DNA from 2 places in the Arthrobacter sp. TmtSoilC79 genome. Region 2 is predicted to be linked to the other one. Evidence: riboswitches for the same ligand, from Rfam matches in the RefSeq annotation. Region 2 holds a riboswitch; the other holds the start of a gene.
What was found. A riboswitch is a leader RNA that binds a small molecule or an ion and turns the genes downstream of it on or off. The one in region 2 is predicted to bind glycine.
Positions count from the first base shown of each region.

Region 1: linked by a shared signal. The riboswitch ahead of gcvP (aminomethyl-transferring glycine dehydrogenase) and the one ahead of gcvP (aminomethyl-transferring glycine dehydrogenase) in region 2 are both predicted to bind glycine.

Region 1 covers NZ_AP046051.1:180,844-191,283, reverse strand. The annotation lists gene gcvT (glycine cleavage system aminomethyltransferase GcvT) at 592-1,740, opposite strand; gene gcvP (aminomethyl-transferring glycine dehydrogenase) at 1,752-4,604, opposite strand; glycine riboswitch at 4,656-4,763, opposite strand; glycine riboswitch at 4,764-4,862, opposite strand; gene AC6JA3_RS00910 (PucR family transcriptional regulator) at 4,938-6,467, opposite strand; gene speB (agmatinase) at 6,656-7,675, shown strand; gene AC6JA3_RS00900 (purine-cytosine permease family protein) at 7,672-9,114, shown strand; gene AC6JA3_RS00895 (aldehyde dehydrogenase family protein) at 9,179-10,440, shown strand, end outside.
Region 2 covers NZ_AP046051.1:3,648,272-3,658,711, reverse strand. The annotation lists gene AC6JA3_RS16655 (hypothetical protein) at 98-313, shown strand; gene AC6JA3_RS16650 (amidohydrolase) at 401-1,624, opposite strand; gene AC6JA3_RS16645 (cyclodeaminase/cyclohydrolase family protein) at 1,715-2,374, shown strand; gene AC6JA3_RS16640 (MFS transporter) at 2,452-4,002, opposite strand; gene AC6JA3_RS16635 (TetR/AcrR family transcriptional regulator) at 4,076-4,615, shown strand; glycine riboswitch at 4,709-4,806, shown strand; glycine riboswitch at 4,808-4,934, shown strand; gene gcvP (aminomethyl-transferring glycine dehydrogenase) at 4,987-7,833, shown strand; gene gcvT (glycine cleavage system aminomethyltransferase GcvT) at 7,847-8,980, shown strand; gene gcvH (glycine cleavage system protein GcvH) at 9,303-9,689, shown strand; gene AC6JA3_RS16615 (L-serine ammonia-lyase) at 10,388-10,440, shown strand, end outside.

The DNA of each region.
Region 1 (10,440 bases), 3.5 Mb from region 2:
TTACTTCTCGTATGCCTAAAACTGTTGTGTTCCGCGGTCCCGGGCTGGGTGGCAGAGAACCGAACTCCTCCGCGTGCTCGGTCGCGAAGACGCCCGCTGAGCGGACGTGCCGCTTCCTTGGGCGCACGCTTCCGGAGTTCGTTACTCAGCTTCTGTCAGTCACAGGGCTCCGCTCCCGCGAACGGTGACTTGGAACCCGCCTTTCAGCAGGTTGCCTCGGTATCCTGGTCCGAGCGCAAAGTGAGCCGCGCAGCCCCTGCGGGAGTGCCATCCGGCAACAAAGCCCCTGCGGGAGTGACCTCCGGAAGCGGGCGTCCAAGGGAGCATCGCGCCCGCCCAGTCGGCGCTTCTGCGACCGAGCCCGCGGAGGATGCCACTCCCGTCGGGCGTGAGCCGCAAAGCCCCTGCGGGAGTGACGTCCGGAAGCGGGCGTCCAAGGGAGCATCGCGTCCGCCCAGCGGGCGCTCCTGCGACCGAGCCCGCGGAGGACGCCACTCCCGCCGGGCGTGACGCACCAAGCCACACCCGCCGGGCGTGAGGCACCCAGCCACACCCGCCGGGCGTGACGCACCAAGCCACTCCCGCCGGGACTTACTTGACCCGCTTGTAGAACGGCAGCGCCACGACTTCGAACGGTTCGGCTTTTCCTCGCAGGTCAACCTCGACGATCGTGCCCGGCTCTGAATGCTCGACGTCGACATAGGCCATCGCTACCGGGTAGCCGAGCGTGGGGCTTGGCTGGCCGGAGGTGACTTCGCCAATGAGCGAACCGTCCTTGAGGACCGAGTAGTGTCCGCGTGCGGCGCGGCGTCCGGTGCCTTTGAGGCCCACCAGCTTCTGGCCCAGTGTGGATCCGACGCCGGCAGCCTTGATGGCTGTGAGCGCTTCCCGGCCAATGAAGTCGCTTTCCTTGGCCAGGGAAACAACGGGGCCAAGTCCGGCGGCGTAGGCGTTAGCGTGGATGGAGAGCTCGTTGCCGTAGAGCGGCATCCCGGCTTCCAGGCGCAACGAGTCGCGGGCAGCGAGGCCTGCCGGGATCAGTCCGTGGCCTTCGCCGGCTTCGAGCAGGGCTTCCCAGAGGCCGGCGGCATCGAGGTTCGGGACGTAGATCTCGAATCCGTCTTCGCCGGTGTAGCCGGTGCGGGCCAGCAGCAGCTGCTGCATGCCGCCGTCGAAAGTAATCCCTACCTCAACCGCCGCGTAGTACTTCAGTTCGGTGACCAACGCGTGCTGTTCTGCCGGCACCAGCGCCAGGAGGATCTCTTCGGCGTTCGGACCCTGCACGGCGACGAGGGACGTCTCGGCGGAAGCATCTTCCACCGCAACGTTAAAACCGGCCGCACGCTTCAGAAGTGCGGCAGCAACCACCTTCGCGTTGCCCGCGTTGGGGACTACCAGGTACTTGTCCACGCCGTCTTCGGGTGAGGGCCGGCGGTAGGTGATGAGGTCGTCGATGATGCCGCCATCGGCGTTGCAGATCAGTGAGTACTTGGCTTTGCCTACCGCGACGGCGGACAACTTGCCCACCAGCGCATAGTCCAAGAAGGCAGCCGCGTCGGGACCGGTGACCCAGACTTCGCCCATGTGGGAGAGGTCGAAAAGGCCTGCGGACTTGCGGACGGCGTGGTGCTCGGCCAACTCCGAGGAGTATTTGAGCGGCATCTGCCAGCCACCGAAGTCGGTGAAGGAGGCGCCGGCCTTTTTGTGCTGCTCATAGAGAGCGGTGTAATTCTCAGACATGTGGGGAGTCCTTAGTTTTCAAACGCTTCGAGGGGAGGGCAGGAGCACACCAGGTTCCGGTCGCCTGCGGCGCCGTCGATCCTTCCGACGGGCGGGAAGTACTTGTCCTGCTTGAGGTGGTGGACCGGGAAGGCGGCCTGCTCGCGCGGGTATTCGCGGTCCCAGGCGGAACTCACGACGGCGGCAGCCGTGTGCGGCGCGTTGCGCAGCGGCGACTTCTCAACAGTGAAATCACCGCCGGCTACCTGGTCGATCTCGGCACGGATGGTGATCATGGCTTCGATGAAGCGGTCGATCTCGGCAAGGTCCTCGGACTCCGTTGGCTCCACCATCAAGGTGCCCGCAACGGGGAACGCCAGAGTGGGGGCGTGGAAGCCGAAGTCGATCAGGCGCTTGGCAACATCTTCGGCCGTGACACCCGTGCGGGCTGTCAGTTCACGGAGGTCCAGGATGCACTCATGGGCCACGAGCCCGCCCTCGCCGGTGTACAGAACAGGGAAGTGCTCATCCAGGCAGGAAGCAACATAGTTCGCGGCCAGCAGCGCCGACTTGGTAGCTTCCGTCAAACCCTGCCCGCCCATGAGCTTCACGTACGCCCACGAAATCGGCAGCACACCGGCGGAGCCATAACGGGAAGCGGAGATGGCAACGCCGTGACCGGGTTCGTGCGCTGCTTTGTTCGCGTCGCCCGGCATGAACGGAGCCAGGTGTGCCTTCGCAGCAACCGGCCCGACACCCGGGCCGCCGCCGCCGTGGGGGATGCAGAAGGTCTTGTGCAGGTTCAGGTGGGACACGTCGCCGCCGAACTTGCCCGGCTGGGCAAGGCCAACCAGTGCATTCAAGTTGGCGCCGTCAACGTACACCTGGCCGCCGGCTGCGTGGATGGCGTCGCAGACTTCGCGGACGTCGGCATCGTACACACCGTGCGTGGACGGGTAGGTGATCATGATGGCCGACAACACCTCGCGGTTGGCCTCGATCTTGGCGGCAAGGTCCGCGTGATCGATCGTGCCGTCAGCAGCCGTGGCCACCACAACAACCTTCATGCCGGCCAGCACTGCCGAGGCTGCGTTGGTGCCGTGGGCCGAGGCAGGAATGAGGCAGACGTTGCGCTGCTCGTCGCCACGGGACAGGTGGTAGCCGCGGATCGCCAGGAGTCCCGCGAGCTCGCCCTGGGAACCGGCGTTCGGCTGGATGGAAACTTGGTCGTAGCCGGTGATCTCGGTCAGGTCCGCTTCGAGGTCCTCGATCAGCTCGCGCCAGCCCGCTGTCTGGTGGTCCGGAGCGAACGGGTGGATCGAGGCGAACTCCGGCCAGGAAATGGCTTCCATCTCAGCGGTGGCGTTCAGCTTCATGGTGCACGAACCCAGCGGGATCATGGTGCGGTCCAGCGCGAGGTCCCGGTCTGACAGCTTGCGGATATAGCGCAACAGCTGCGTCTCGGAACGGTGCGTGTTGAACACCGGGTGCTGCAGGAAATCGGAGGTGCGGACTACCTCAGCGGGCAATTCGAATCCGGTGGCGTCCCCTACCGGGCCGGCACCAAAGGCGACGGCCACAGCGGCGAGGACCTCCGGCGTCGTGGTTTCATCAACGGAAACGCCAACAGTGTCCGCGTCGATGAGGCGCAGGTTGATACCGCGGGCTTCGGCGGCGGAGATGACCTTGTCTGCCTTGCCCGGGACGCGGACCGTGAGGGTGTCGAAGAAGGATTCGGAGACGAGTTCGCGGCCGGCTTTCTGCAGGGTCGCGGCCAAAACGCGGGCGTGGCCGTGGATGGTCTCGGCGATCGCTTTCAAGCCTTCGGGACCGTGGTACACGGCGTACATGGAGGCAACAATCGCAAGCAGGGCCTGTGCGGTGCAGATGTTGGACGTCGCCTTTTCGCGGCGGATGTGCTGCTCGCGGGTCTGCAGGGCCAGGCGGTAAGCGGGGACGCCGGCGTTGTCCTTGGACACACCCACGATCCTGCCCGGGAGGGTACGTTCCATGCCTTCGCGGACGGCCATGTACGCGGCGTGCGGGCCGCCGAAGAACAGCGGGACACCAAAGCGCTGCGCAGTTCCGACGGCGATGTCCGCACCTTGTTCGCCCGGGGGCGTGATGAGGGTGAGCGCCAGCAAATCAGCGGCAACCGTGACCAGCGCGCCGCGTTCCTTCGCGGAAGCGATCACAGCGGAGTGGTCGAACACGCGGCCCGAAACACCGGGCTGCTGAAGGACGATGCCGTTGATGTCGCCATCGGGAAGGCCCGCCGAAAGGTCAGTGATGACAACCTCGAAGCCAAGGGCTTCGGCGCGGCCCTTCACAATGGCGATGGTCTGCGGAAGGAGGTCGGCGTCCAGGACCGTCTTGCCGTCCTTGGCCGTCTTGGACTTGTTGGCCCGGCGCATCAACAGCACAGCCTCGGCCACGGCAGTTGCTTCATCCAGCAGCGAGGCGTTGGCAACGGGAAGGCCCGTGAGGTCCTGCACCATGGTCTGGAAGTTCAGCAGCGCTTCGAGGCGGCCCTGCGAAATTTCGGGCTGGTAGGGCGTGTACGCCGTGTACCAGGCGGGTGCTTCGAGGATGTTGCGGCGGATGACCGGGGGCGTGACGGTGTCGTAGTAGCCCTGGCCGATCATTTGAACGGCGGTCTTGTTCTTGGACGCGAGCTTGCGGAGCTCGGCGAGGACCTGCACCTCGGTAAGGGCGTCCTGCAACTTCAGGGCCGTGTCCTGGCGGATGGAATCGGGGACGGCGACGTCCACGAGTCCGTCGACAGAGTCGTAGCCGATGACCTTGAGCATGGTGTCAACATCGGCTTGGCGGCGGGCGCCGATGTGCCGGTCCGCGAAGGCGGTGGGGGTTGATTGAACAGTCAAGAGGAACTCCATGATTCAGGCGCCCAGTGAGCGCCACGATGATGTGGGGTTCCTCCCCGCTCTGTATTGGACCTGAGAGATTCCGCAGACTGTGTTTCCACATGCCGTCTGCTTGCACCGTCGGTGAGCCCGGTTACCCGGACTGCTTTCCAGAGTTGCCTACCCGCGGCGGTACATGGGCCTGAGAGATTCCTGGGGAGGATTTGCTCCTACGGCGCCTGACTGGATGTACCGGCAGGACTCTCCCGCCGCAGATCAAAAGCGTTGCATCACCATGAGTGACACGCTTCACACCATAGCCGCTTCCCGCGAAAAAGCGCAAGCAAGGTGTGGCTACTGATGCATCGCCTCGTGGATCTGCAGGGCGAACCAGAGCTGGGCAACTGTGGACGTTTCACCCATGTCCAGCCCCGTCAGTTCGCCGATTTTCCGCATCCGGTAAATGATGGTTTGCCGGTGGGCGAAGAGCGCAGCCGCGGTCTTTTGCCAGGAACGCTGCGAGTCCAAATACGTCCTCAACGTCAGGATGAGGTCGCCTTCCTGGCTCTGTTCGTAGTCGAAAATCGGCCCGAGCAACCGTCTCACCAGCGCCGTTCCTTCCTCGAATCCGGTAAGCCCAAGCCACGACGGCCCTTCGGCATAGCGGGCCAGCCCCAGCTTGTTGGCCCGGGCGGAACCAAGTGCCCAGAGGGACTCCTGCAATGCGCGTTGGATAGTGGACACTGCTGCCGGTGCGCTGATTCCGATCGAGGTTTCCAGGCCGGCGCAATGAACCAGGACGTCGTCCGGCACGCCTGCCGGGACCACCACGTGGAGCCTGTTGTTCCGCTTCAGCGACGCCGACGCAACCCCGTGCCGCCACAGTTCGATGTGTACGTTGGCCAGCTTGTCGCCGTCGTCCGCAGTTTTTTGGTCGGTCGCTTTTGGTTCGGCGGCCGCCGTCAGGGAGGCGAGCAGGAATTCCTCGGGCGGAACGTCGAATGCAGCCAGCCGGCTCTCCATCTCCGCGGCCCCGAGGCGCCCGTCCATGGCCTGCAGCAGGAACTCGCCGGCAAGGCGATGGCGGCCTTCCAGGGACAAGACAATGCGCGACAACTGCAGTCCCAGCACCGTTGCGGCATGGAGAAGCACGACGGCGTCCGGGTGCGGTTCGTTGTTGGGCAGCACCACCAGGAGCGCGTTGGCATGGGTGGGAATGTCCATGGTGAGCACGTGCCGGCCGCGGATGCGGTGCCATTGGAAGTTCTTCCCCGCGAGGGATACCTGCCCGGACAAGGGAGCCCACTCTTCAGCCAGGAACACCGGGAGGGACTGCCCGTCGGGATGCCAGGGGTGGAGGCAACGGCGGTCCACCACGAACAGGTCCGCGTCGAGTTCGGTGGCCAGCCGCTGGACCAGGCTTTGCCAATGGTCCTCGGAGGCCCCGGCGGTGCGGAGGAGATCGTAGACGCGGGCCGTTTGCCGCAGCCGGCGCGACTCTTCGAGCAGGGAGGACTCGGCTACCGACCGGGCTATCGCGATGAATGGCAGCGGGTACGGGATGTTGATCAGGGGCAAGGGGAGCTGCTCGCAGGCGGCCAGGAATTCCCGGGTGAGGGGCGGTGCGTGCATTTTCTCGCCAATGGCCAGCGCACTGGCACCGCTGTCCATGAGGGCCTCGGCGAGCGCCACTTGGCCTGCTGCGTCGGCGGGTATGGAGAGGCCGTTGGTCATCATGAGTTCTCCGCCGGTGACCCATTCCCAGAGCTTGGGCAGGTCTGAGGTGTGGGCCCAGGTGATGCGGTTGTCCAGGCCGGCTTTTCCGGCCAGGAGGGTGAGTCCTAGTTGCGGCTCTGCGATGAGTTCAGCGACGGTAATCGCCATGTTTCCGCTCCGGTTCCTGGCCTTTGTGTTGGGTCCTGCCACGCGGTTCAGCGGGACTTAGACATTCGTCTAAACGGCTCGGCCATTTGTAGTCAATGTACCGCTATCCGGAGTGATCCACGTCACCAACAATGGAATTACGTACTTCCCGCTCAACGGCGAGCACCCCTCACCCCAAGGATCCGTCAATGACAACGCACAAGCCCATCGGCCCGGTTGATGCAACCAAAGTCCCCCGGTATGCAGGCCTCGGCACCTTCGCCCGCCTCCCCCAAATCGACCGCGTCCCGGATTACGACATTGCGATCGTCGGCGTACCGTTCGACGGCGGAACCTCCTTCCGGCCCGGCGCCCGTTTCGGTCCTGCCGCGGTCCGCGAGGCCTCCCGCCTCCTGCGCCCCGGCTACCACCCGGAGCTGGACGTTGAACCTGTCTACGAAGCCCAGGTTGTGGACGCCGGCGATATCGCCTGCACCCCCTACGACATCGCCCGGGCAGTCCGTGAGATCGAGGAGCAGGCCTTGCCCCTGATCAGCGAGGACAAGCGGCTCATCTCCATCGGTGGCGACCACACCATCGCCCTGCCCATGCTGCGGGCCCTGAACACAGTCCACGGTCCGGTGGCACTGCTGCATTTCGATGCGCATCTGGACACCTGGGATACCTATTTCGACCAGCCCATCACGCACGGCACCATCTTCCGGCGGGCGTTCGAGGAAGGCCTGCTGGTGGAGGACAAGTCCATGCACGTGGGAATCCGCGGGCCGGTCTATGACCGCAACGACTTCCTCCGGGACCACGAGTTCGGGTTCCAGATCATTCGGTGCTCGGACCTGGACGTGATCGGCGTTCCGGCCGCCATCCAGCGCGTGAAGGACAGGCTCGGGGACACCCCCGTGTACGTCTCCATCGACATCGACGTCCTGGACCCGGCCTTCGCTCCCGGAACCGGCACCCCGGAGATGGGCGGGCTCCACTCCCGCGAACTCCTGGCCTTGCTCCGCGGACTGAACGGCATCAACATCGTGGGCGCCGACGTCGTGGAAGTCGCCCCTGCCTACGATCACGCGGACATCACCACCGTTGCCGCCGCCACCCTGGTGTTCGATCTGCTGGGGCTGATGGTAAACCGAAGCAAGTCAAACCGCAGCGAGTCAAACAGCGCAGCTGTCCGCGAACTCGCTTCAGCATCCCGGAGTGCGTCATGAACACCGTGCCCACCACAACCGAGGTGCCACGCCTCGAGGACAAGACCATCCAGCCGATCCCCCTCAACGAGCGGCACGGCAAGGCGCGGGATCTCTTCACCATCTGGTTCGGCTCCAACATCATGATCATGACCATCGTGACCGGCGGGCTCGCCACCACGGTGTTCGGCCTGGGATTCGTTCCGGCGATCGTGGGCATCATCATCGGCAACGTGGTGGGCGGCATCTTCATGGCGCTGCACTCCGCCCAGGGCCCGCAACTGGGTGTGGCCCAAATGATCCAGACCCGCGGCCAGTTCGGTTCCTTTGGTGCCCTGCTGATAGTGGTCATTGTGGTGGTCATGTACGTGGGCTTCTTCGCGGCGAACCTGGTGTTCGGCGGCGAAGCGATGGCCGCGGTCAGTCCCGGCATCAGCGTTGACGGCGGAATCATCATCATCGGCGTGGTCAGCGTGATCGCCACGATCTTTGGCTACCGGCTCATCCACGCCTATGCCCGCGTCCTCAGCGTCGCGGCAGGGTTGGCATTGCTGCTGGCGTTCGGCTGGATCCTGATGGTCCATGGCTTGCCGGGCAACTTCCTGGAGACGGGCAACTTCAACTGGGTGGGCTTCATGGGCACCATCTCCGTCTCCGCGTTGTGGCAGCTGGCCTACGCGCCCTACGTCTCCGACTACTCCCGCTACATGCCTCAGGGCACCGGTTCCGGCCCGGCCTTCTGGGCTTCCTACTCAGGTTGCGTCCTGGGCACGCTGTTCCCCATGATCCTGGGTGCTTTGGTGGGTACCCTCGCGGTGTCCATGAGCACCGGCGACGTCGAAATCGTCGGCAGCCTCGGCACCCTGCTGCAGCCGTGGACCCTCATTATCGTGGGCATCTTCTGTCTGGGAGTTGCGGCTTCGAACGCCATGAACCTGTACTGCGGTGTCCTGTGCACCCTCACCATCGGGCAGACCTTCAGGCCCTCGTGGTTGCCACGTGCCAAGACCCGCACCATCGCCGCCATCATCCTCTTCGTTGTGGCTGTCTCCATTGCCCTCTTTGCCCGCGACAACTTCATCCTCTTCTACACCAACTTCCTCTCCTTCCTGATGTACGTGCTGGTTCCGTGGACGGCGATCAACCTGGTGGACTACTACCTTTTGCGGCACGGAGACTATCGGGTTGAAGACTTCTTCAAGCGCGACGGCGGCGTGTACGGACGGTTCAACTGGATCGCCATCGGCTCATACCTGGCAGGCGCCCTGATCCAGGTTCCCTTCTCGGCTACAGCTATCTACACCGGCCCCTTGGCTGCGGCGATGGGTGGAGTGGACATCTCCTGGATCGTCGGACTCGTGGTTGTCGCTCCCCTCTATTACGTGGCGGCCCGGGTGTTCGGCAAGAAGACTGAACCAGCCACGTTCCCAGCAACGGCACTCACCCCGGACCTGATCTGAACAGCCCTCCGCCGGGTTAGCCCCCGCTAGACCTCCCCTGAACCTCCCCAGAAAGAGACGCATCATGACAACCACCCAGACCGCGCAGTTCACCGTGCGACGCTCAGACGCCCACACCTCTCTTCCCCAGCAACTCGGACTCCCCCTGCCTCCGGCGGGGCACTTCATCAACGGTTCCTTCGTCCCAGGCTCCACCCGGCTCCTGATCGACGTCGTTGATCCCGCCACCGAGGCCGTCATCGCCTCAGTCCAGGCGGGCACCGCCGATGACGTGGACGCCGCGGTTGCCGCCGCCGTCGTGGCCCAAAAAACCTGGGGTGCCACTACCCCGAAGGAACGCGCCGACGTCCTGAACCTCATTGCCAACATCATCGAGGAGAACCGGGCCGACTTTGAGGCCATCGAGTCCGCAAACACCGGCAAGCCGCAAGCCGTGGCCGAGGACGACGTCTCCAGCACCATCGACACTTTCCGCTTCATGGCCGGCGCATCGCGGACCCTCACCTCCATGGCCGGCGGTGACTACGCCACCGGCCACACCTCGGTGATCCTGCGTGAACCTGTAGGCGTGGTGGGCGTCATCACGCCATGGAACTACCCGCTGCTGATGGCTGCCTGGAAGATCGCCCCCATCCTTGCCGCTGGCAACAGCATCGTCATCAAGCCCTCCGAGCAGACCCCCTTGTCCACGCTGAAGCTGGTGGAAGTGCTGGCCGGACGGATTCCGGATGGCATCCTCAACGTGGTCACCGGCCGCGGCCGGACCGTTGGACAGCGCCTTTCCGAGCACCCTGACATCGCGCTGGTAGCCCTCACCGGCAGCGTGGTCAGCGGCCAGGCGGTGGCCGAAACGGCGGCGAAGTCGGTCAAACGCGTCCACTTGGAACTCGGCGGCAAGGCCCCTGTTGTGGTCTTCTCCGACGCCGACCTCCGCGCAGCTGCTGCCGGTGTCCGGAACGCCGGATTTTGGAATGCCGGCCAGGACTGCGGTGCCGCCTGCCGTGTCCTGGTGCACGAGTCCGTAGCCGAAGAATTCACCAGTCACCTGGTCCGGGAAGTCAGCACCTTGGTGATCGGCGCGCCCGACGCCGGGGACGACGTCGAAATCGGCCCCATGATCTCCCTCCCGCACTTTGAACGGGTCAAGGAAGCGCTGGCTGAAGCACGGGCCGCAGGCCTCACAGTCGCCATCGGCGGTTCCGCGCTGGACGGTCCCGGCTACTTCATCGAGCCCACAGTCATCACCGACGTGCCCGCCGGGGCGCACATCGCCACGCATGAAATCTTCGGGCCGGTGGTCACCGTGGAAACCTTCAGCACCACCGA
Region 2 (10,440 bases):
GACGCACGTTGAGCCGGCCGATCACAAAGCACAAAACCATCGACGTGCGGGCCTTGCCGGAGGACGATGGAAGGACAGCCGTTGAAGGAGGTTGGGTATGTGCTACGCGTACTACGACGACTTCGAGCGGCGCACGAAGAAAGACTCCGCGCGCAAGCCCGAGACGCACACGTCCGAGCCGGAAAAAGCACCTGCAGTTACCGTGGAGAGCCGTCCGCGGACAGAGGGAACGCTGTGGACTTTCCTGGCCCGCCGTCGCAGGGATTCCGAGGTTTCCGAACCGACGATGAACCGCATCAGCGAGAAAGTCTAGGCAGGGACCGGACCGCACCAAGGAAACACCAGTGAAGGCGCTGCGCTTGCGGCGCCTTCACTGGTGTCGGGCCGGCTGGCTGAAGGCCTAGGTGCTGGCAGCCAGGAATTCCCGGGCCGCCGTCACCAGGGCTTCCGTTCCCCGCGTCAGGGTCGGCTGGATAATGGGCGCAAAATACGGTGAGTGATTCGACGGAATATCTTCGGGAAGGCGCCCTGTTGTTGCAAATTCCTTGAACAAGGCAGGCTCGGCACCACCGAGGAACCAGAAAACCAGGGGAGCACCGGCGGCCTTGGCCAAGGCGCCCACGTCTTCGCTTCCGGAGACGGGGCCGGGGTCAATGATCTGTGTTTCGCCAAACTTTGCCTTGAACGCCGCAGACACCCTATCGGTGGCAGCCTGATCGTTGACGGTCAGCGGAAAGTGCTCTTCAAACTGAATCTCCGGGTCTTTGGGTGCCCCTGACGCTGTGGATTCTGCCGCGGCAATGCGCTCGATGGAACCGAGGATCTTATCCCGGGTGTCATTGCTGAAGGTGCGGACGCTGAGTCCCAAAGTTGCTGTTTCGGGAATGATGTTGTTCTTGGTGCCCGAGTGGATCTGCCCCACGGTCACTACCGCGGAATCACTCGCTGCCAGCTCACGGGCAACAATGCCCTGCAGCCGGACGGTGGTTGCCGCAGCCATCAGCACCGGGTCAACAGTGGTCTCCGGGCGTGAACCGTGACCGCCGCGCCCATGGAGGGTGATGTTGAGGGAATCGGCGGATGCCATGGTGACACCGGGCCGGATTCCGAACCAGCCGGCGGGGAAGGGGGCTACGTGCTGGCCCAGTACGACGTCGGGTTTGGGCACGGCGTCGTACAGGCCATCGGCCACCATGGTTTCGGCCCCGCCACCCCACTCCTCGGCTGGCTGGAAGAGGGCCACCAGGGTGCCCTGCCACTGATCACGTTGCGCGACCAAAACCTCCACCGCGCCAACCAGGCAACTGACGTGTACGTCATGGCCGCAAGCGTGCATGACCGGCATGTCCTTGCCCTCATGGTCAACACCCATGGCCGTGCTCGCATAGTCCAGGCAGGTTGCTTCCTTGACGGGCAGTGCATCCATGTCTGCCCTGAGCATCACTACCGGTCCGGGTCCGTTTTCCAGAACGCCGACCACGCCGGTTTTTCCGATGTTTCGGTGGACAGTGAAGCCAAGGTCTTCCAGGTGCGCCGCTGCAATCCCGGCTGTCCGGGTCTCTTGGAAGGACAACTCGGGATGGGCGTGCAGGTCTTTGTACAGCTCTTCGAGGTCAATGGTCATGAGTCTGCCCTTTTCATTCGACGCCTAGGTCTGGCCAGTGTATCCAGCCTGAAGATGCAAAGCCTGGGAAGCCCCGGCACACTGGATGGCATGAATGATTCCCAAGCAGCCACGACACAGCAATCCACTGTTGAGGAATGGACCAAAGCGCTGGCCGAATCCACCGGCTCGCCGGGCGGTGGCGCCGGGACAGGAGTCATGCTCTCCATCGCCGCTTCCCTGACCTCCATGGTGGCCGGATACACCGAGGCCGGGGAGGACCAGCACGAAAAGCTCTCGGGCATCCATGCCCGTGCCCGTGAACTGCGTGAAGATGCCCTGCAATTGGCGGACGACGACTCTTCCGCCTCCAACGCCTTCGGCGCCGCCTTCCGCCTGGATCCCGGGCCGGAGCGCGACGACGCAATCCACCAGGCCTCCGTTGATGCTGCCAAGGCCTCCGCAGTCCTGGGCGAGCGGGCCATCCACGCCATTGAAGACCTCGGCTGGCTCGCATCCCACGGCAATCCCGCGCTGATCGCCGACGTCGTGGTCGGTTTCGGAGCCCTCCGTGCAGCCATCAGCGGAGCCCGAACCAACGTAAGTTTCGACCTCGCCTCCCTGACCTCCGCCGGAACCGCGCTCGAGGAAGTCAAGGAGCAGCACCCAGAGCTATGGAGCACGGTCAGCAGGCTCAGCGACGCCCTCGACAGAATCGATGACCTGACTGCCGGCGTCGACAAAAAGGCGGCACCAACCGAAGCGTTGTGAGGCCCGCTTTGCGTGCTAAATCCCTACGGAATCACGCGGAGCGGGCCTCACAACGGCGCTGTGTCCTTACTGAGCCTCTACTGCGCCTTCGGCACACGGCGGAGCACGACGGCGGCGAGCACTGCCGCGCCAGCCATCAATACCAGCCCAATCGCCGCAGTGATGTGGACGCCGGACTCGAAAGCCGTCCGGGCGGCGACCGTCAGGGCCTCCGACAAAGGTGCCGGAAGGGCTGCGGCCGCATCCACGGCGCCGGCAAGGGTTTCGCTGGACTTCCCGGCTGCCTGCGGGGAAACGCCGTCTGGAATCACGAGGTTGTGCTGGTAGGAAGCCGTGAGGATGGATCCGAGTACAGCCGTTCCCAGGAGCGAACCCAGTTCGTAACCGGTCTCGGAGATTGCGGAGGCGGCGCCGGACTTATTTGCCGGAACGGAAGCCAGGATGAGGTCATTGGAAATGGTTTCCGCTGCGCCCACGCCGATTGCGAGGACCGTCAAGGCGGACAGCAGGAAGACGGGGCCGCTGCCGTGGTCGCCCACCATCACAATCAAGTAGCCCACGGCGCTGAGTGTCAGGCCGGCGGCCACCACGTATCCGGGGCGGACACGCCTGACCAGCGGCACCACCAGCAGGCCGGCGATGACTGTTGCCAGGAGGGCGGGAATCATGGCGATTCCGGCTTCCATGGGTGACTGACCCTCAACAAGCTGCAGGTGCTGGGCGAAGAAGTAGATGAAGCCTGTCATGGAGAAGAGCGACAGGACGTTCGCCACGATTGCAGTGCTGAAGACCTTGTTATTGAACAGGGCAACGTCCAGCATGGGGTTCTCGATCCGCTGCTGGCGACGCACAAACAGAATGCCCATCACCAGGCCGAAGCCCATGAATGCGGCCGCGGACGCCCCGAAGCCGTGGACTGCGAATTCCTTGATGCCGTAGACGAACGGAGCCATGGTGACCACGGAAAGGACAATGCTGGCCACGTCCACGCGGCCGGGATTGGCGTCCTTGGATTCCGGAATGAGTGCCCTGCCGAAAACAAGAAGCGGCAGGAGCAGGAAAGCGGCCACGAGGAACACCGCACCCCACCAGAAGTGCTCTACCAACCAACCGCCGAAGATGGGTCCAAGGGCGGCACCACCGGAGAAACCGGCAGCCCAGACAGCGATGGCAAGCCGGCGCCGGTTGGGATCGGTGAAGATGTTCCGGATCAAGGACAGCGTTGAGGGCATCAGCATGGCGCCGAAGACGCCAAGGCCGGCGCGTCCTGCAATGAGCCACTCAGCCGAAGGCGCGAAAGCTGTAGCAGCCGAAACCGCCGCGAAGCCCGTGCTGCCGATCAGCAGCAGCCGCCGTCGTCCGATCCTGTCGCCGAGGTTGCCCATGGATACCAGCAACGCGGCAAGAACCAGCGGGTAGGCGTCAACGATCCAGAGCAATTGGACGCCGCCGACGTCCAGGGAGCGGGCAATTTCGGGCAGGGCAAAGGTGAGCGCGGTGTTGTCGACGGCCACCAGCAGCACCGGAAACATCAGGAGTGCCAGAGCCGTCCAGTCGCGCCACGGTGCTGCCTGGCCCTTAACGGGATCAGCGGAACGGGGTGCTTGGGTTGGGGACGGCGAGAACATTCCACTACTGTACCGTCCAGACGGTATAGTTTCAACTGACCAGCCCCATGAGCCTTTAGGGAATGATGGACACATGCCACGAAAACCAGTTGCCCGGGACGCGGTCCTGGATGCCTTTGAAGCCCTCCTTATAGAGGTAGGGGAGAGGGCTGCCACCCTCGACGCCGTTGCCAAACGTGCCGGGGTATCCAAAGGTGGGCTGCTCTACCACTTCCCCAACAAGGAAGCGCTGATCACGGCACTGTTGGAACGCCTGGACTTACTCGCCGATGAAGACACTGAACTAATGAAGGCAGCACCCGATGGTTCGGCTGCCTACTTCATCCGGTCATCGCTCTGGGCAGATACCCCCATGGACAGGGCCTTCGTCGCTGCCACCCGCCTGGCTGAAGTGGCCCACGAGGAAACCCGCCGCCGGTTCGCCGCCATCCAGCAGCGCTGGCTGGACGTGCTGGCCGAAGACGTCGGACCGGAGGTTGCCAAGGCCGTCAGCTATATGGGCGACGGCCTCTATTTCAATGCCATCTTTGAAGGCGGCCAGGAAGGCGGCAACGCCGGGCGGGAGGCCGACGTCGAAATCCTGCTCGGGGTCCTGGAGCGGCTGCGGAAGTAGTGATTCATCCATTTGCTGCAGAGCCCGGCGCGTAGGACAATTAACTCTTGTGGCGTGCCCAACAAGGTGCCCACCTACAACTGAACATGCCTTTGATCTGCGGCGGGAGAGTCCTGCAAGCAAGTGATGCAGGCGCCGTAGGAGCAAACCCTCCCCAGGAATCTCTCAGGCCCACGCACCGCCGCGGCAAGGCAACTCTGGAAAGCAGCAGGCACTCAGCACACCTCAGGGTGGATGGGCGCTGTGCTCACCGACGGTGCAAGCGATGGTTGTTCACGCAACCCGCGGAAACTCTCAGGTCCAATACAGAGCGGGGAGGAACCCAGCCGCTGTGGCGTACCCAAACGCCGCCCAAGTAATGGAGTTCCTTCGTGACGGTTAGTTCTGCCTCCACCACCTTCGTCGATCGGCATATTGGCGCCCGCCGCCAGTCCGAGATTGAGACCATGCTCAAGTCCGTCGGCTACGACACCGTCGATTCGCTGGTCGACACCGCCGTTCCGAACGATATCCGCCAGGATGTTGCCCTCACCCTGGAAAACGCGCTGAGCGAAGTCGAGGTTCTTGCCGAACTGCGCAAGCTCGCATCCAAGAACAAGACTGCCGTCCAGATGATCGGCCAGGGCTACTACGACACCGTGACGCCGCCGGTGATCCGCCGCAACATCCTTGAGTCCCCGGCCTGGTACACCGCCTACACCCCGTACCAGCCGGAAATCTCCCAGGGCCGCCTTGAAGCGCTGCTGAACTTCCAGACCATGGTCCAGGACCTGGTTGGCCTGCCCATCGCCAACGCCTCCCTGCTTGACGAAGCAACCGCCGTTGCCGAAGCCGTCCTCATGATGCGCCGCGCCAACAAGAACAAGGCTGTCCAGGACGGCAAGACCGTCCTCGATGCCGACTGCCTCCCGCAGACCATCGCCATCGTCAAGGGCCGCGCCGAAGCACTCGGCTTCGAGGTTGAGGTCGCCGATCTCTCCCTGGGCCTCCCGGAAGGCGCCATCAACGGCGTTGTCCTGCAGCAGCCCGGCGTTTCCGGCCGCGTGTTCGACCACTCTGCTGTCATTGCTGAAGCCAAGGAACGCGGCGCGCTGGTCACGGTCGCAGCCGACCTCCTCTCCCTGACGCTCATCACCCCTCCCGGTGAGCAGGGCGCCGATATTGCTGTTGGTTCCGCCCAGCGCCTGGGTGTTCCGCTGTTCTTCGGCGGCCCGCACGCGGCCTACATGGCCGTCCAGAAAGGCCTGGAGCGTTCCATGCCCGGCCGCCTGGTAGGCGTTTCCAAGGACGACGCCGGTGTCCCCGCCTACCGCTTGGCGCTGCAGACCCGCGAGCAGCACATCCGCCGCGAAAAGGCGACGTCCAACATCTGTACCGCGCAGGCGTTGCTGGCCATCGTGGCCTCGATGTACGCGGTCTATCACGGCCCGGAGGGTTTGAAGGCTATTGCCGAGACCGCCCACAGCCACGCCCGCACCCTTGCAGCATCACTGAAGGCTGCCGGCGTCGAGGTCCTTCACGGTTCCTTCTTCGATACCATCACCGTCCGCGTCCCGGGCAAGGCTGCAGAGGTCGTCGCTGCTGCCGAGGCCAAGGGCATCAATCTGCGCGGCGTTGACGCTGACACTGTTGGTATCTCTGTTGATGAGACCACCACTTCCGAGGTTGTTGCTGACGTCGCGGCGGTCTTCGGCGCTTCGGTTGCTGACGCCGCTGAAGGCTTCGCGCTTGAAGCTTCCGTGGAGCGCACCAGCGACTTCATGCAGCACCCGGTGTTCAACACGCACCGCTCCGAAACCCAGCTCCTGCGCTACATCCGCAAGCTTTCGGACCGGGACCTCGCGCTGGACCGCACCATGATCCCGCTGGGCTCGTGCACCATGAAGCTGAACGCCACCGCTGAGATGGAAGCCATTTCCTGGCCCGAGTTCGCCTCCATCCACCCGTTCGCTCCGGATTCCCAGACCGAGGGCTGGCGCGAACTCATCACCGACCTCGAATCCCAGCTGACCGAGATCACCGGCTACGACCAAGTGTCCATCCAGCCGAACGCCGGTTCCCAGGGAGAGCTCGCGGGCCTGCTGGCCATCCGTGGCTACCACCTGTCCCGTGGCGACGAGCAGCGCAACGTCTGCCTCATTCCCGCTTCCGCCCACGGCACCAACGCAGCCTCGGCAGTGCTGGCCGGCATGAAGGTTGTTGTGGTGGCCACGGCTGCTGACGGCACGATCGATCACGCGGACCTTGCCGCCAAGATCGAGGCCAACCGCGAGGTGTTGTCGGCCATCATGATCACCTACCCGTCCACGCACGGTGTGTACGATGCCGACGTTCGCGAAGTCTGCGACGCCATCCACGCAGCCGGCGGCCAGGTCTACATTGACGGCGCCAACCTCAACGCCCTGGTTGGGCTCGCCCAGCCGGGCAAGTTCGGCGGCGACGTGTCCCACCTGAACCTGCACAAGACGTTCTGCATCCCCCACGGCGGCGGCGGCCCGGGTGTTGGTCCCGTGGCAGCCAAGGCGCACCTTGCACCGTTCATGCCCGGCGATGCAGCCATCTGGACCGAAGGCAACGACGTCCCGATTTCGGCATCGCGTTTCGGTTCCGCCGGCGTCCTGCCCATCTCCTGGGCCTACGTGAAGCTCATGGGTGGCCAGGGCCTCACCGAGGCAACCAAGTCGGCGCTGCTGGCTGCGAACTACATCGCATCCCGCCTGAACGATCACTTCCCGGTCCTCTACACCGGCGAAGGCGGACTGGTGGCCCACGAGTGCATCCTGGACCTGCGCGAACTGACGGCCAAGACCGGCGTCACCGCTGAGGACGTTGCCAAGCGCCTGATCGACTTCGGCTTCCACGCCCCCACCCTGGCGTTCCCGGTTGCGGGCACCTTGATGGTGGAGCCCACCGAGTCCGAGGACCTTGCCGAGATCGACCGCTTCATCGAAGCCATGATCACCATCCGTGCCGAGATTGAGCAGGTTGCTCACGGCGATTTCTCCGTGCAGGATTCCCCGCTTCGCCGCGCGCCCCACACGGCTGCCGCCGTCGTAAGTTCCGAGTGGGACCGCGAGTACCCGCGCGAGCAGGCCGCCTTCCCCGTCCACCACCTCAAGCAGGACAAGTACTTCCCGCCGGTCGGCCGTATTGACGGCGCTGCAGGTGACCGCAACTTGGTGTGCTCCTGCCCGCCGATCGAAGACTTCGAGAACTAAGGGGTTCCGGAAAATGACAGAGAACTACACAGCTCTTTACGAAGAGCACAAGAAACTCGGCGCGTCCTTCACCGACTTCGGTGGCTGGCAGATGCCGCTCAAATACTCCTCGGAGTTGGCTGAGCACCACGCGGTCCGCAAGTCCGCAGGCCTGTTCGACCTCTCCCACATGGGCGAAGTCTGGGTCACCGGCCCCGAGGCAGCAGCATTCCTGGACTACGCCCTGGTGGGCAAAATCTCAGCCATGGCCATCGGCAAAGCCAAGTACTCGCTGATCTGCCAGGAAGACGGCGGAATCATCGACGACCTCATCGCCTACCGTCGCGGTGAGGAGAAGTTCCTCGTGGTACCGAACGCCGGAAACGCTGCGGTTGTTGCCGCAGCCCTTCTGGAGCGCGCCGCCGGTTTCGACGTCGTCGTTGAGGACGCATCCGCTGGGACCTCGCTGATTGCCGTTCAGGGACCCCTGGCTGAAGCGATCCTCCTCCGCCTGGTGCCCGCCGAACAACACGCGCTGGTCACCGACCTGAAGTACTACGCCGCGGTTGATGTTCCGTTCACGTTCGACGGCGGCACGCAGGACCTGCTGTTGGCCCGGACCGGGTACACCGGCGAAGACGGCTTTGAGATCTTTGTGGCCAACGAATCCGCAGCAGCCCTGTGGCAGGCCATCGCCGACGCTGCCGAAGACGGCGAACTCACTCCCGCCGGCCTGGCTTCCCGCGACTCCCTGCGCCTGGAAGCCGGCATGCCGCTCTACGGAAACGAGCTCTCCCGCGAAGGCAACCCCTTCGCAGCAGGACTCGGACCGGTGGTGGCTCTGTCCAAGGAAGGCGACTTCGTGGGCAAGGACGCACTCGCTGCCCTCAAGGCAGATGGTGCAGGCTCCACCAGCGGGCGCAAGCTCGTTGGCCTCAAGGGCCTGGGCCGCCGTGCCGGCCGAGGCCACTACCCGGTCCTCAAGGACGGCGCAGTGATTGGCGAAGTCACGTCCGGTCAGCCCAGCCCCACGCTCGGTTACCCGGTAGCGTTGGCGTATGTCGACGTCGCTTTCGCTGAGCCGGGAACTTCACTCGATGTTGATCTCCGCGGAAAGAGCGAGCCGTTCGAAGTCGTGGGACTGCCGTTCTACAAACGCCAAAAGTAAGCCGGAGCCGTACCCGACGGGTCGCCCAAAAGCCCGTCGGGTCCGGCATCCTCCGCGTGCTCGGTCGCGGGAACGCCCGCTGAGCGGACGTGACGCTCCCTTGGACGCACGCTTCCGGATCCCGGACTCGAAGGGGCCCGCGTAGTTCCGAAGGTCTGACTCGCGTGGCCGCGCGGTGGGGGAGCGGATTCCGGAAGCGTGCGTCAAAGCGACGGAGGAGCAGCACGCGGAGGAATTCGTTGCCCCACGCCCGCGAATCAGCCACGCTCACGGCCCAGACACGACACAATTAGATGTAGCCACTACACGTAAAGGAAACAGAATGCCCAAAGTAGCGCCCGAACTTCAGTACTCCGACGAGCACGAGTGGGTTTCCCGCGGCGAAGGGAACTCGGTATCCGTCGGTATTTCCGAGGTTGCCACCGACGCTCTGGGTGACATTGTGTACGTTGACCTGCCCGAGGTTGGCTCCACGGTGACCGCTGGCGAGACCTGTGGCGAAGTTGAGTCCACGAAGTCCGTCTCGGACCTGTACTCGCCGGTCACCGGCGAGGTCACGGAGATCAACGACGCCGTTGTCTCGGACCCCGCACTGATCAACAACGACCCCTACGGCGCCGGCTGGCTGTTCAAGGTCGCCGCCGAGTCCGACGGCCCGCTGCTGTCGGCCGAGGAATACGCCTCCAAGAATGGCGGAGACCTCTCCTAGGCCCTGCTCCTCTTAGCTGGCGCCCGTTGGGGCTGGCATCCTCCGCGTGCTCGGTCGCTTGGGCGCCCGCTGGGCGGACGCGAAGCTCCCTCAGACGCACGCTTCCGGACGCCGACCCCAAGTGCACCGGCCGATTCGTGGGTTTGCTGCTGGGGGTGCCGTGCGCATGGCATGTTTGGCAGCGAATCCCCGTAGTGGGCGTTGCAGCGTCCGAGCTTGGATGCCAGTCCCAGGTGGGGCTAGTTCGGGTTCCGGTGAGGTGTTGTTTGGCGTATTCGTGGGTTTGCTGCTGGGGGTGCCGTGCGCATGGCATGTTTGGCAGCGAATCCCCGTATTGGGCGTTGCAGCGGCCGAGCTTGGATGCCAGTCCCAGGTGGGGCCACGTCCGGGCTCCGGTGAGGTGTTGTTTGGCCGATTCGTGGGTTTGCTGCTGGGGGTGCCGTGCGCATGGCATGTTTGGCAGCGAATCCCCGTATTGGGCGTTGCAGCGTCCGAGCTTGGCCGATCGGGCAACCCCCACCACTCAAGCGCAGTGGCGTAGCGTGGGATTGTAGAACTGAATAAAATTGCGACGCCGGGTTGCCGCCTTTGGGGGCCATCCGGCGTCGTGCTTCGGCCGATCTCCGCCACAAGCGGGGGAGGCCATCCGGCAGGACCATCTGCCGGACCGTTTCAAACTGTATTAAGGAATCCCGACCATGGCTGTTGGTGTTTTCGATCTTTTTTCCGTGGGTATTGGTCCGTCGAGTTC